DNA from 2 places in the Roseateles sp. P5_D6 genome. Region 2 is predicted to be linked to the other one. Evidence: predicted binding sites of a transcription regulator. Region 2 holds the regulator's gene; the other holds the start of a gene.
What was found. The regulator HrcA, encoded in region 2, represses chaperone genes, less so after heat shock. The targets are predictions, from matches to a motif close to TTAGCACTCNNNNNNNNNGAGTGCTAA.
Positions count from the first base shown of each region.

Region 1: the regulator HrcA is predicted to act here: its motif matches at 1,824-1,850, upstream of rpoH (RNA polymerase sigma factor RpoH).

Region 1 is NZ_JBFUMK010000013.1:177,585-182,001, forward strand. It holds gene ACXJKM_RS18735 (ATP-binding protein) at 1-1,222, shown strand, start outside; gene ACXJKM_RS18740 (chemotaxis protein CheW) at 1,254-1,754, shown strand; gene rpoH (RNA polymerase sigma factor RpoH) at 1,903-2,820, shown strand; gene ACXJKM_RS18750 (SCO family protein) at 2,864-3,466, opposite strand; gene cyoE (heme o synthase) at 3,463-4,368, opposite strand; gene ACXJKM_RS18760 (COX15/CtaA family protein) at 4,371-4,417, opposite strand, start outside.
Region 2 is NZ_JBFUMK010000005.1:216,025-220,441, forward strand. It holds gene ACXJKM_RS08685 (NACHT domain-containing protein) at 1-1,032, opposite strand, end outside; tRNA gene ACXJKM_RS08690 (tRNA-Ile) at 1,223-1,299, opposite strand; gene hrcA (heat-inducible transcriptional repressor HrcA) at 1,335-2,342, opposite strand; gene ACXJKM_RS08700 (NAD kinase) at 2,410-3,276, shown strand; gene recN (DNA repair protein RecN) at 3,277-4,417, shown strand, end outside.

The DNA of each region.
Region 1 (4,417 bases), on a different contig from region 2:
GCTGGTGGGCATCATCGAGGACATCACCGACCAATTGCGCATCGAGGAGCTGGACCGCGCCCGCGAGGCCGCCGAGGCGGCCAACCAGGCCAAGAGCGAGTTCCTGTCGCGCATGAGCCATGAGCTGCGCACACCGATGAACGCCATCCTCGGCTTCACGCAGCTGATGCAGATGGACGCCGGTGAACCGCTGGCACCGGGCCAGCGCGCACGCGCCCAGCAGATCGCCCAGGCCGGCTGGCATCTGCTGGAAATGATCAACGACACGCTGGACCTGTCGCGCATCGAGGCAGGCTCGCTGCGCCTGGAGCCTGTGCTGCTGGAGCTGCCGCCGCTGCTGGCCCGGGCCTTGGCGCTGGTGCAAGGTCAAGCCGCAGAGCGCGGCCTGGCCATCAGCCAGCGTATCGACCCGGCCGCCGTGCGCCTCGTCGGCGACCCCACGCGGGTTACCCAAATCCTGACCAACCTGCTCAGCAACGCGGTCAAGTACAACCGCCCAGGCGGCAGCGTCAGCGTCGAGGTGGCTCGTCCTGAGCTGGGGTGGGTCGAAATCGCCGTGCGCGACACCGGGCTGGGCCTTACCGAAGAGCAGCGCGCCGCCCTCTTCCAACCTTTCAACCGCCTGGGCCGCGAGCGCAGCGGCCTGCCGGGCACGGGTATCGGCCTGGTCATCAGCCAGCGCCTGGCCGAGATGATGGGCGGCAGCCTGCGCGCCGAAGAGCAGGACGGCCCCGGCGCCTGCTTCGTGCTGAGGCTGCCGGCCAGCGGCGCTGCCGCTGCACTGTCCCAGGAGACAGCCCCGGACGAACCGACCAGCCCGCGCCCCAGCCCCCAGCGGAGCGTGCTCTACGTGGAGGACAACCCGCTCAACGCCGAAGTCATGCGCGGCATCCTGGAGCAGCGGCCCGGCATCGAGCTGGAAGTGGCGCCGACCGTTGAAGCCGGCCTGCGCGCCTTGCGCGAGCGCCCGCCGGCCCTGCTGCTGCTCGACTGGCAGCTGCCCGACGGCGACGGTCTGACGCTGCTGAGCCGCATGCGCGAGCTGGGCCAGCCGCTTCCCCCCGTCGTCGTCGTGTCGGCCAATGCCCAGCCCGAGCAGATCGCCGCCGCCGAGGTGGCGGGCGCCCAGCACTATCTGACCAAGCCGCTGGACGTGCGTGAATTGCTCGCCCTGGTCGATGAATTGTTGGCGCCGGGCTCCGTCGTAGCGGGGGCAGAATGAGGGCCCAGTCCCCAACACGCGTCAGCGCCCGATGAGTTCCACCGATCTCGTTCCCAGCACCGGTGCCCAGGCCGTGCAGGCCCTGGCACGCACCGATGGTCGCCAGTTCCTGACCTTTCGCATCGGCGCAGAGGAATACGGCCTCAACATCCTGCGCGTGCAGGAAATCCGCTCTTACGAGCCGCCCACCCGCGTTGCCAATGCACCGGCCTTCGTCAAGGGCGTCGTCAACCTGCGCGGCGTCATCGTGCCCATCGTGGACCTGCGCATCCGCCTGGGCCAGGCCGGTGAATACAACGCTTTCACCGTCGTCATCGTGCTCAATGTGGCCGGCCGCGTCGTCGGTGTCGTCGTGGATTCGGTGTCCGACGTGCTGGAACTGAGCGCCGACGAGATCAAGCCGCGCCCGGAAGTGGCCGCCGCCCTGGACGCCCGCTTCATCACCGGCCTGGGCAAGCTCGGCGAGCGCATGCTGATCCTGCTGGATATCGAGGCCATGATCAAAAGCCCGGATTTCGGCCTGGTCGACTGAAGGAAAGTTAGCGATCGCTGACTGTTTCACCGTTGGAAACATTGCATTCCAGCACCGTCACGAACTGACTTAGCACTCGCCAAACCAGAGTGCTAATATCCTGCTCACCGCGGCATTCCGCGCCGCGGTTTAGCAAGGATTCATGACGATGTCCGCCTCTTCTGCCATTGCCGTCCGCGACCCCTGGGCCATGGTGCCTTCGCTGGGCAATCTGGACGCATACATCTCCGCCGTCAACCGCCTGCCGCTGCTGACGGCCGAGGAAGAAGGGTCCGCCGCGCGCAGCCTGCGCGACAAGGGCGACCTGGAAGCCGCCGGCCGCATGGTGCTGTCGCATCTGCGCCTGGTGGTGGCCATCTCCCGCCAGTACATGGGCTACGGCCTGCCCCAGGGCGACCTGATCCAGGAAGGCAATGTCGGCCTGATGAAGGCCGTCAAGCGCTTCGACCCGGACCAGGGTGTGCGCCTGGTGAGCTATGCCATGCACTGGATCAAGGCCGAGATCCACGAGTACATCCTGAAGAACTGGCGCATGGTCAAGGTCGCGACGACCAAGGCCCAACGCAAGCTGTTCTTCAATCTGCGCTCGATGAAGCACCAGATGAAGGCCGACCAGGCCGACGGCCAGACGCATCGCAACACGCTCACCGAGGCCGAACTGGCCCATGTCGCCAGCACGCTGAACGTCAAGCGCGAGGAAGTGCTGGAGATGGAGACCCGCATGTCGGGCGGCGACGTGGCGCTGGAGCCGCAGACCGACGACGATGGCGAGAGCTTCGCGCCCATCGCCTACCTGGCCGACGACAGCCATGAGCCGACCCGCGTCATCGAGGCGCGTTCGCGCGACGAACTGGCCGGCGACGGCATCCACCGCGCCCTGGACGTGCTGGACGCGCGCAGCCGCCGCATCGTCGAGGAGCGCTGGCTGAAGGTGAACGACGATTCGTCGGGCGGCATGACGCTGCACGAGCTGGCTGCCGAATACGGCGTGTCGGCCGAGCGCATCCGCCAGATCGAGGTGGCGGCGATGAAGAAGATGAAGAAGGCGCTGACCGAAGCGGCCTGATTGACCTCCTTGGCTCCAAGTAAAAGGCCCCTCGGGGCCTTTTCTACTTTTTGGCTTCGGCCAGCAGCAGCTTGATGTCGTCCGCCAGCGGCTGGGCGCCCGAGCCGTAGCGCGCGTAAACGCGCACGCGGCCTTCGGTGTCGAAGATGAAGCTCGCCGCCGTGTGGTCCATCGTGTAGGTCTCGGGTGTCTTGCCCGGCGCCTTGGCGTAGAAGACCTTGAACTCCTTGGCCGCGGCCTTCGTCTGCTCCTCGCTGCCGCGCAGGCCGACAAAGCTGGGATCGAAGCTGGCCAGATAGGCCTTGAGCAGCTGCGCCGTATCGCGCTCCGGGTCGACGGTGACGAAGATGCCCTGCACCTTGTCGCCGTCCGCGCCCAGGCTGCGCTTGACTTCGGCCACCTCGGCCATCGTCGTCGGGCAGACGTCGGGGCATTGGGTGTAGCCGAAGAAGACCACCAGCACCTTGCCCTTGAAGTCAGCCAGCGAGCGGGCGCGGCCGTCCTGGTCGGTCAGGTTCAGCGTGCGGGCGTACTCGGCGCCGGTCAGGTCGATGCCCTTGAAGGCAGGCTTGTCGGGGCTCGCCTTCTGGCAGGCGGCCAACGACAGTGCGGCCAGCGCGGTCAGCGCGAAACGACGGGTGTTCATGCGATGTAGTGGTCGATCAACAGCGCCGCAAAGAGCAGCGACAAATGCCAGATGGAGAACCAGAAGGTCCGCCGCGCCAGCATCTCCGAATACGAGCGCCACAGCCGGAAGGCATAGCCGCAGAAGCCCAGGCCGAGTGCGACGGCGCTGGCGAGGTAGAACCAGCCGCTCATGCCGGTCAGGAAGGGCAGCAGCGTGGCCGCAAACAGCACCCAGGTGTAGAGCAGGATCTGCAGCCGCGTGTAGTCGTTGCCATGCGTGACGGGCAGCATGGGTAGGCCGGCGCGCGCGTAATCTTCAGCGCGGTACAGCGCCAGCGCCCAGAAGTGCGGCGGCGTCCACAGGAAGATGATCAAGCACAGCAGCCAGGGCTCGGGGCCGAGGTCGCCACGCAGCGCGGCCCAGCCCAGCACCGGCGGCATGGCGCCCGAGGCGCCGCCGATGACGATGTTCTGCGGCGTCATCGGCTTCAGGATGACGGTGTAGATGACGGCATAGCCGATGAAGGTGGCGAAGGTCAGCCACATCGTCAACACGTTGACGTAGAAACCCAGCAGCGCCATGCCGGCTGCGCACAGCAGGGCCGAGAAGGTGAGCGTCTGCGTACGGCTGAGCTCACCCTTGGCCGTGGCGCGCCAGGCGGTGCGCTTCATGCGCGCGTCGATGCCGTCCTCGATGAGGCAGTTGAAGGCGGCCGCAGCGCCGGCGACCAGCCAGATGCCAGCGACGGCGGCAAGCATGGTGAGGGCCTGTTCCGGCGAGGGCAGGCCGGGCACGGCCAGGGCCATGCCGATGGCTGCGCAGAAGACGATGAGCTGGACGACGCGCGGCTTGGTCAGCTGGTAGAACTGCTGCCAGCGCGGGCTGTGCACGAAGGCGCTGGCGGTGGACGTGGAGGCCATGGTCAAGTTTGCGCCCTCAGGCGCGCGAGCAAGATGGTGAGCAGGGCTA
Region 2 (4,417 bases):
GCTCGTCAGATGGTGCAGAACCATCGTAGCTTGTTCTGATGTTAGGAAAGCGTTCGCGACCAACTCCTCCTGCTTTTCCCAATTCAAACTAAGTATTCTGAACTTTTTCCAGGGCAGAGCTTCCGGCCCCTTAAATTCTCTCGAGGCAAGAATGCCTTTGCAATCGCCCATTCCATCAAGAAACTGGCGAATTGCTTCAGAGAACGCCTTAGTTGTCGGATCCCCACTTTTTGCGTGCAAGACCGCGGGGATTTCGTCGAAGGAATCGAAAAGAAAGTACCAAATACCGCGCTCGCGATAGTCGTCCCAGTTTTTTCTAACAAAGTCAGAAGTGTCAGAATCGCCGCGCCGAACATTATCAAGCACGAAGTCCCGAATCGCATTCGCATCAATTCTTTGACCTTCTTGAAATTCAAGCTCTCGCAGATTCACATAAAGCGGAACGATTGCCTTCTTGTCATTTGACCGCTTGCCTCGCGCCGCAAGTTCAGCCGCGAGATGCCTTAATGCAACGCTTTTACCAGCACCTGGCTCACCGGTTAATTGAATAGCACGTTCACTGCTACTCGAAATGGCCTTGATTAGCGACGTTTCCTTCCTCAATCCTTGAGATCTTTTGCTGATCATTCTATGGAACGGAGAAATATAATATCCACCTTCCGTTTCCACCTCAGCCTCTAGATCAGTGAAGTATTGATCGTTCCAACTTTCTGCTTTCGCAATATACGCAAGATCGGCTTCAAGCACGGCGCAGAACTGCTTACGCCGGCGCACTCGCACCTTGTCCTCAGGGTTAAGGAACAGAGGCAGACCGCTGGATTTGTAGACCTCAAGTAGCTTCGAAAGCGCTTCCGCAAACTTTGTTAGCGCCTTAGTTGCGACATATATCGCAATAGCGACGCATATTATTGCGGTGGCACCCATCATTAGCCATCGCCACGTATCTGTTGCTCCGGCCCAATTCCATAAGGTATCAAATACCTTGAGCGCCACATCAAATGCTGTTGCCGACGTTTCTTTTTTTTCAGCCATGGCCACCTCCGTAGCGTCGATCGTATCGACGCCCTTTGAAGGCGGCATTAGGGCGTATACGCGGCGCAAAAGGACATGTCTGCAAGTCACCTCTTGATTGACGGAGTCCAAAGTGGCTACATGCCGGCTACATGGAGCTGCGCCATGAATCACGACTTGAGCAAAGTCGGTCGCAAGCGCTTGATTTTATTGGTAGGCCGTGTTGGACTTGAACCAACGACCAAAGGATTATGAGTCCTCTGCTCTGACCAACTGAGCTAACGGCCCCCGGGGAGGAGGCGCGGATTCTAGTCAGGGACGGCTCACCGCTGACTGAGCGCCTGCCCCACCATCCGCGACGTGATGTCTACGATCTGGATCATGCGGTCGTAGGCCATGCGCGTCGGGCCGATGACGCCGAGCGTGCCCACCACCTGGCCGTCGACCTCGTAGGGCGCGCTGACGATGGACAGTTCCTCGTAGGGCACGACCTGGCTTTCGCCGCCGATGTAYATSCGSACGCCCTCGGCGCGGCTGGAGGTGTCCAGCAGGCGCATCAGTTGCGTCTTCTGCTCGAAGAGATCGAAGAGGCGGCGCAGGCTGCCCATGTCGTGGCTGAAGTCCTGCACGGCCAGCAGGTTGCGCTCGCCGGAGACGACGACCTGCTCCTGCTCCTGCACCATGGCCTCGGTGCCGACCTGCACGGCCGCGCTCATCAGCCCGGCGATCTCGCCGCGCAACTCGTCCACCTCATGACGCAGGCGTTCGCGCACGGCTTCGAGCGTGAGGCCGGCATAGTTGGCATTCAGGCGGTTGCTGGCTTCGGCGAGCTCGGACTGGCTGAGGTCTTGTGCGGTGAAGATGACGCGGTTCTGCACGTCGCCATCGGGTGCGACGAGGATGACGAGCACGCGGCGCTCGCCCAGGCGCAGGAACTCGATGTGGTGGAAGACGCTGGCCTTCTTCGGCGACGTGACCACACCCACAAAGCTCGACAGGTTGGACAGCATCAGCGCCGCGCTGGCGATGACGCGCTGGGGCTGGTCGGGCTGCAGCCGGGCGGCATCCACGCCAATGAGGCCGGGCTGGGCCGTCAGCATGGTGTCGACAAAGAGGCGGTAGCCGCGCGCCGTGGGGATACGTCCGGCGCTGGTGTGGGGGCTGGCGATGAGGCCGAGTTCTTCGAGGTCGGCCATCACATTGCGGATGGTCGCCGGGCTGAGTTCCAGGCCCGAGGCTTTGGACAGCGTGCGCGAGCCGACCGGCTGCCCGTCCGCGATATAGCGTTCGACCAGGGTTTTCAGCAGGGATTTGGAGCGCTCGTCGAGCATGCCCGCATTCTATGGACAGCGCTGTTCTGCCCGGGATGTGCAAACCCCCTGTGGTGTAATTTGCCGCATGGCCGAGCGCTTCAGACATGTCGCCATCGTGGGCAAGCATCAAGCGCCTGGCATCGGGCCGGTGCTGGAGGAGATTGCCCAATTTTTGTGCAGCCAGGGCTTGGATGTCTCGCTGGAAGCGGACACCGCGCTCAACACCGGCCTGACGGGCTATGAAGCGCTGTCCAACGACGAGCTGGGCCGGCAATGCGACTTGGCGGTGGTCATCGGCGGTGACGGCACGATGCTCGGCTTCGCACGGGACATGGCCCGCCACGGCATTCCGCTGGTGGGCATCAACCAGGGGCGGCTGGGCTTCATCACGGACATTCCCATCGAACGCTGGCGCGAGTCATTGGCGCCAGTACTGGCAGGCGACTACGAAGTCGAGCCGCGGGCGATGCTGGAAGGCGCGGTCTGGCGCGACGGCGAATCCATCTTCTCCGGCCTGGCACTCAATGACGTGGTCGTGAGCCGCGGCGGCAGCTCCGGCATGGTGGAGCTGAAAATCGAGGTCGGCGAACAGTTCGTCGCCAACATGCGCGCCGACGGCCTCATCGTGGCCTCGCCTACCGGTTCCACGGCCTATGCGCTGTCGGCCGGCGGGCCCATCCTGCACCCCGGCATCGCCGGCTGGCTGATCGTGCCCATCGCGCCCCACACCCTGTCCAACCGGCCCATCGTGCTGCCTGACCTGGGCGAGGTGCGCCTGGAGATCGTCGCCGGCCGCGATGCCTCGGTGAATTTCGACATGCAAAGCCTCGCGAGCCTGCTGCACGGCGACACCATCACCGTGCGGCGCAGCCAGCACCAAGTGCGCTTTCTGCACCCCAAGGGCTGGAGTTATTACGCGACGCTCCGTCGCAAGTTACGTTGGTACGTCTAGATGCTGCGGCACCTGAGTCTCAAGGATTTCGTCATCGTTCCCGCGCTGGAGCTCGACTTCGAGCCCGGCTTTGCCGTGCTGACCGGCGAGACCGGCGCTGGCAAGTCCATCCTCATCGACGCGCTGCAGCTGGCCCTGGGCGGCCGCGGTGACGCTGGCGTGGTGCGCGAGGGCGCGGCCAAGGCCGAGATCTGCGCCGAGTTCGACACGCCGGCGCATCTGCGCGCCTGGCTGGACGAGGCCGGCTTCGACTGCGACGACACGCTGCTGCTGCGCCGCGTCATCGACGCCGCGGGAAAAAGCCGCGCCTGGATCAACGGCGGCGCCGCCACGCTGACCCAGCTGCGCGAGCTGGCCGATCACCTGCTCGACATCCACGGCCAGCACGCCTGGCAGGGCCTGACCCGCCCCGCCGCCGTGCGCGAGCTGCTGGATGGCTTTGCGGGGCTGGACACGGCGCCGCTGGGCCGTGCCCACGCCGCGTGGAAGCAAGCCGCCGAGGCGATGCAAAAGGCCCAGGGCCAGCAGGCCGACGCGCTGCGCGAACGCGAGCGACTGGCCTGGCAGATCGGCGAGCTGGACGGCCTGGCGCCCGCCGAGGACGAGTGGGAGGAGCTGAACGCCGAACACGGGCGCCTGTCGCATGGCCAGTCCCTCATCGACGCAGCCAAGTCGGCCCTGGATGCGCTGGACGAGGCCGAGCCCAGCGCCCAGTCCCTCGCCGGCGGCGCGCTGGACCAGCTCGAACGCGTGCTCGACCACGACGCCCGCCTGCTGCCCGCTGTGCAGGCCCTGCGCGACGTGCAGGCCCAGCTGCAGGACGCCAGCCACACGCTGTCGGCCTATCTGCACAAGGCCGATCTCGACCCGAACCGCCTGGCTGAGCTGGACGAGCGCGTGTCGGCCTGGATGACGCTGGCGCGCCGCTACCGCCGCCAGCCTCACGAGCTGCCGGCCCTGCTCGCGCAATGGCGCACCGAGCTGGCCCAGCTTGACGCCGCCAGCGACCCCACGCTCCTCGAGGCGGCCCTCGCCGCCGCGCGCCAGGCCTTCGACGCCGAGGCCCAGGCCGCCAGCCGCGCCCGCAAGAAGGCGGCGCCCCAGCTGGCGTCCGCCGTCACGGCGGCGATGCAGCAGCTCG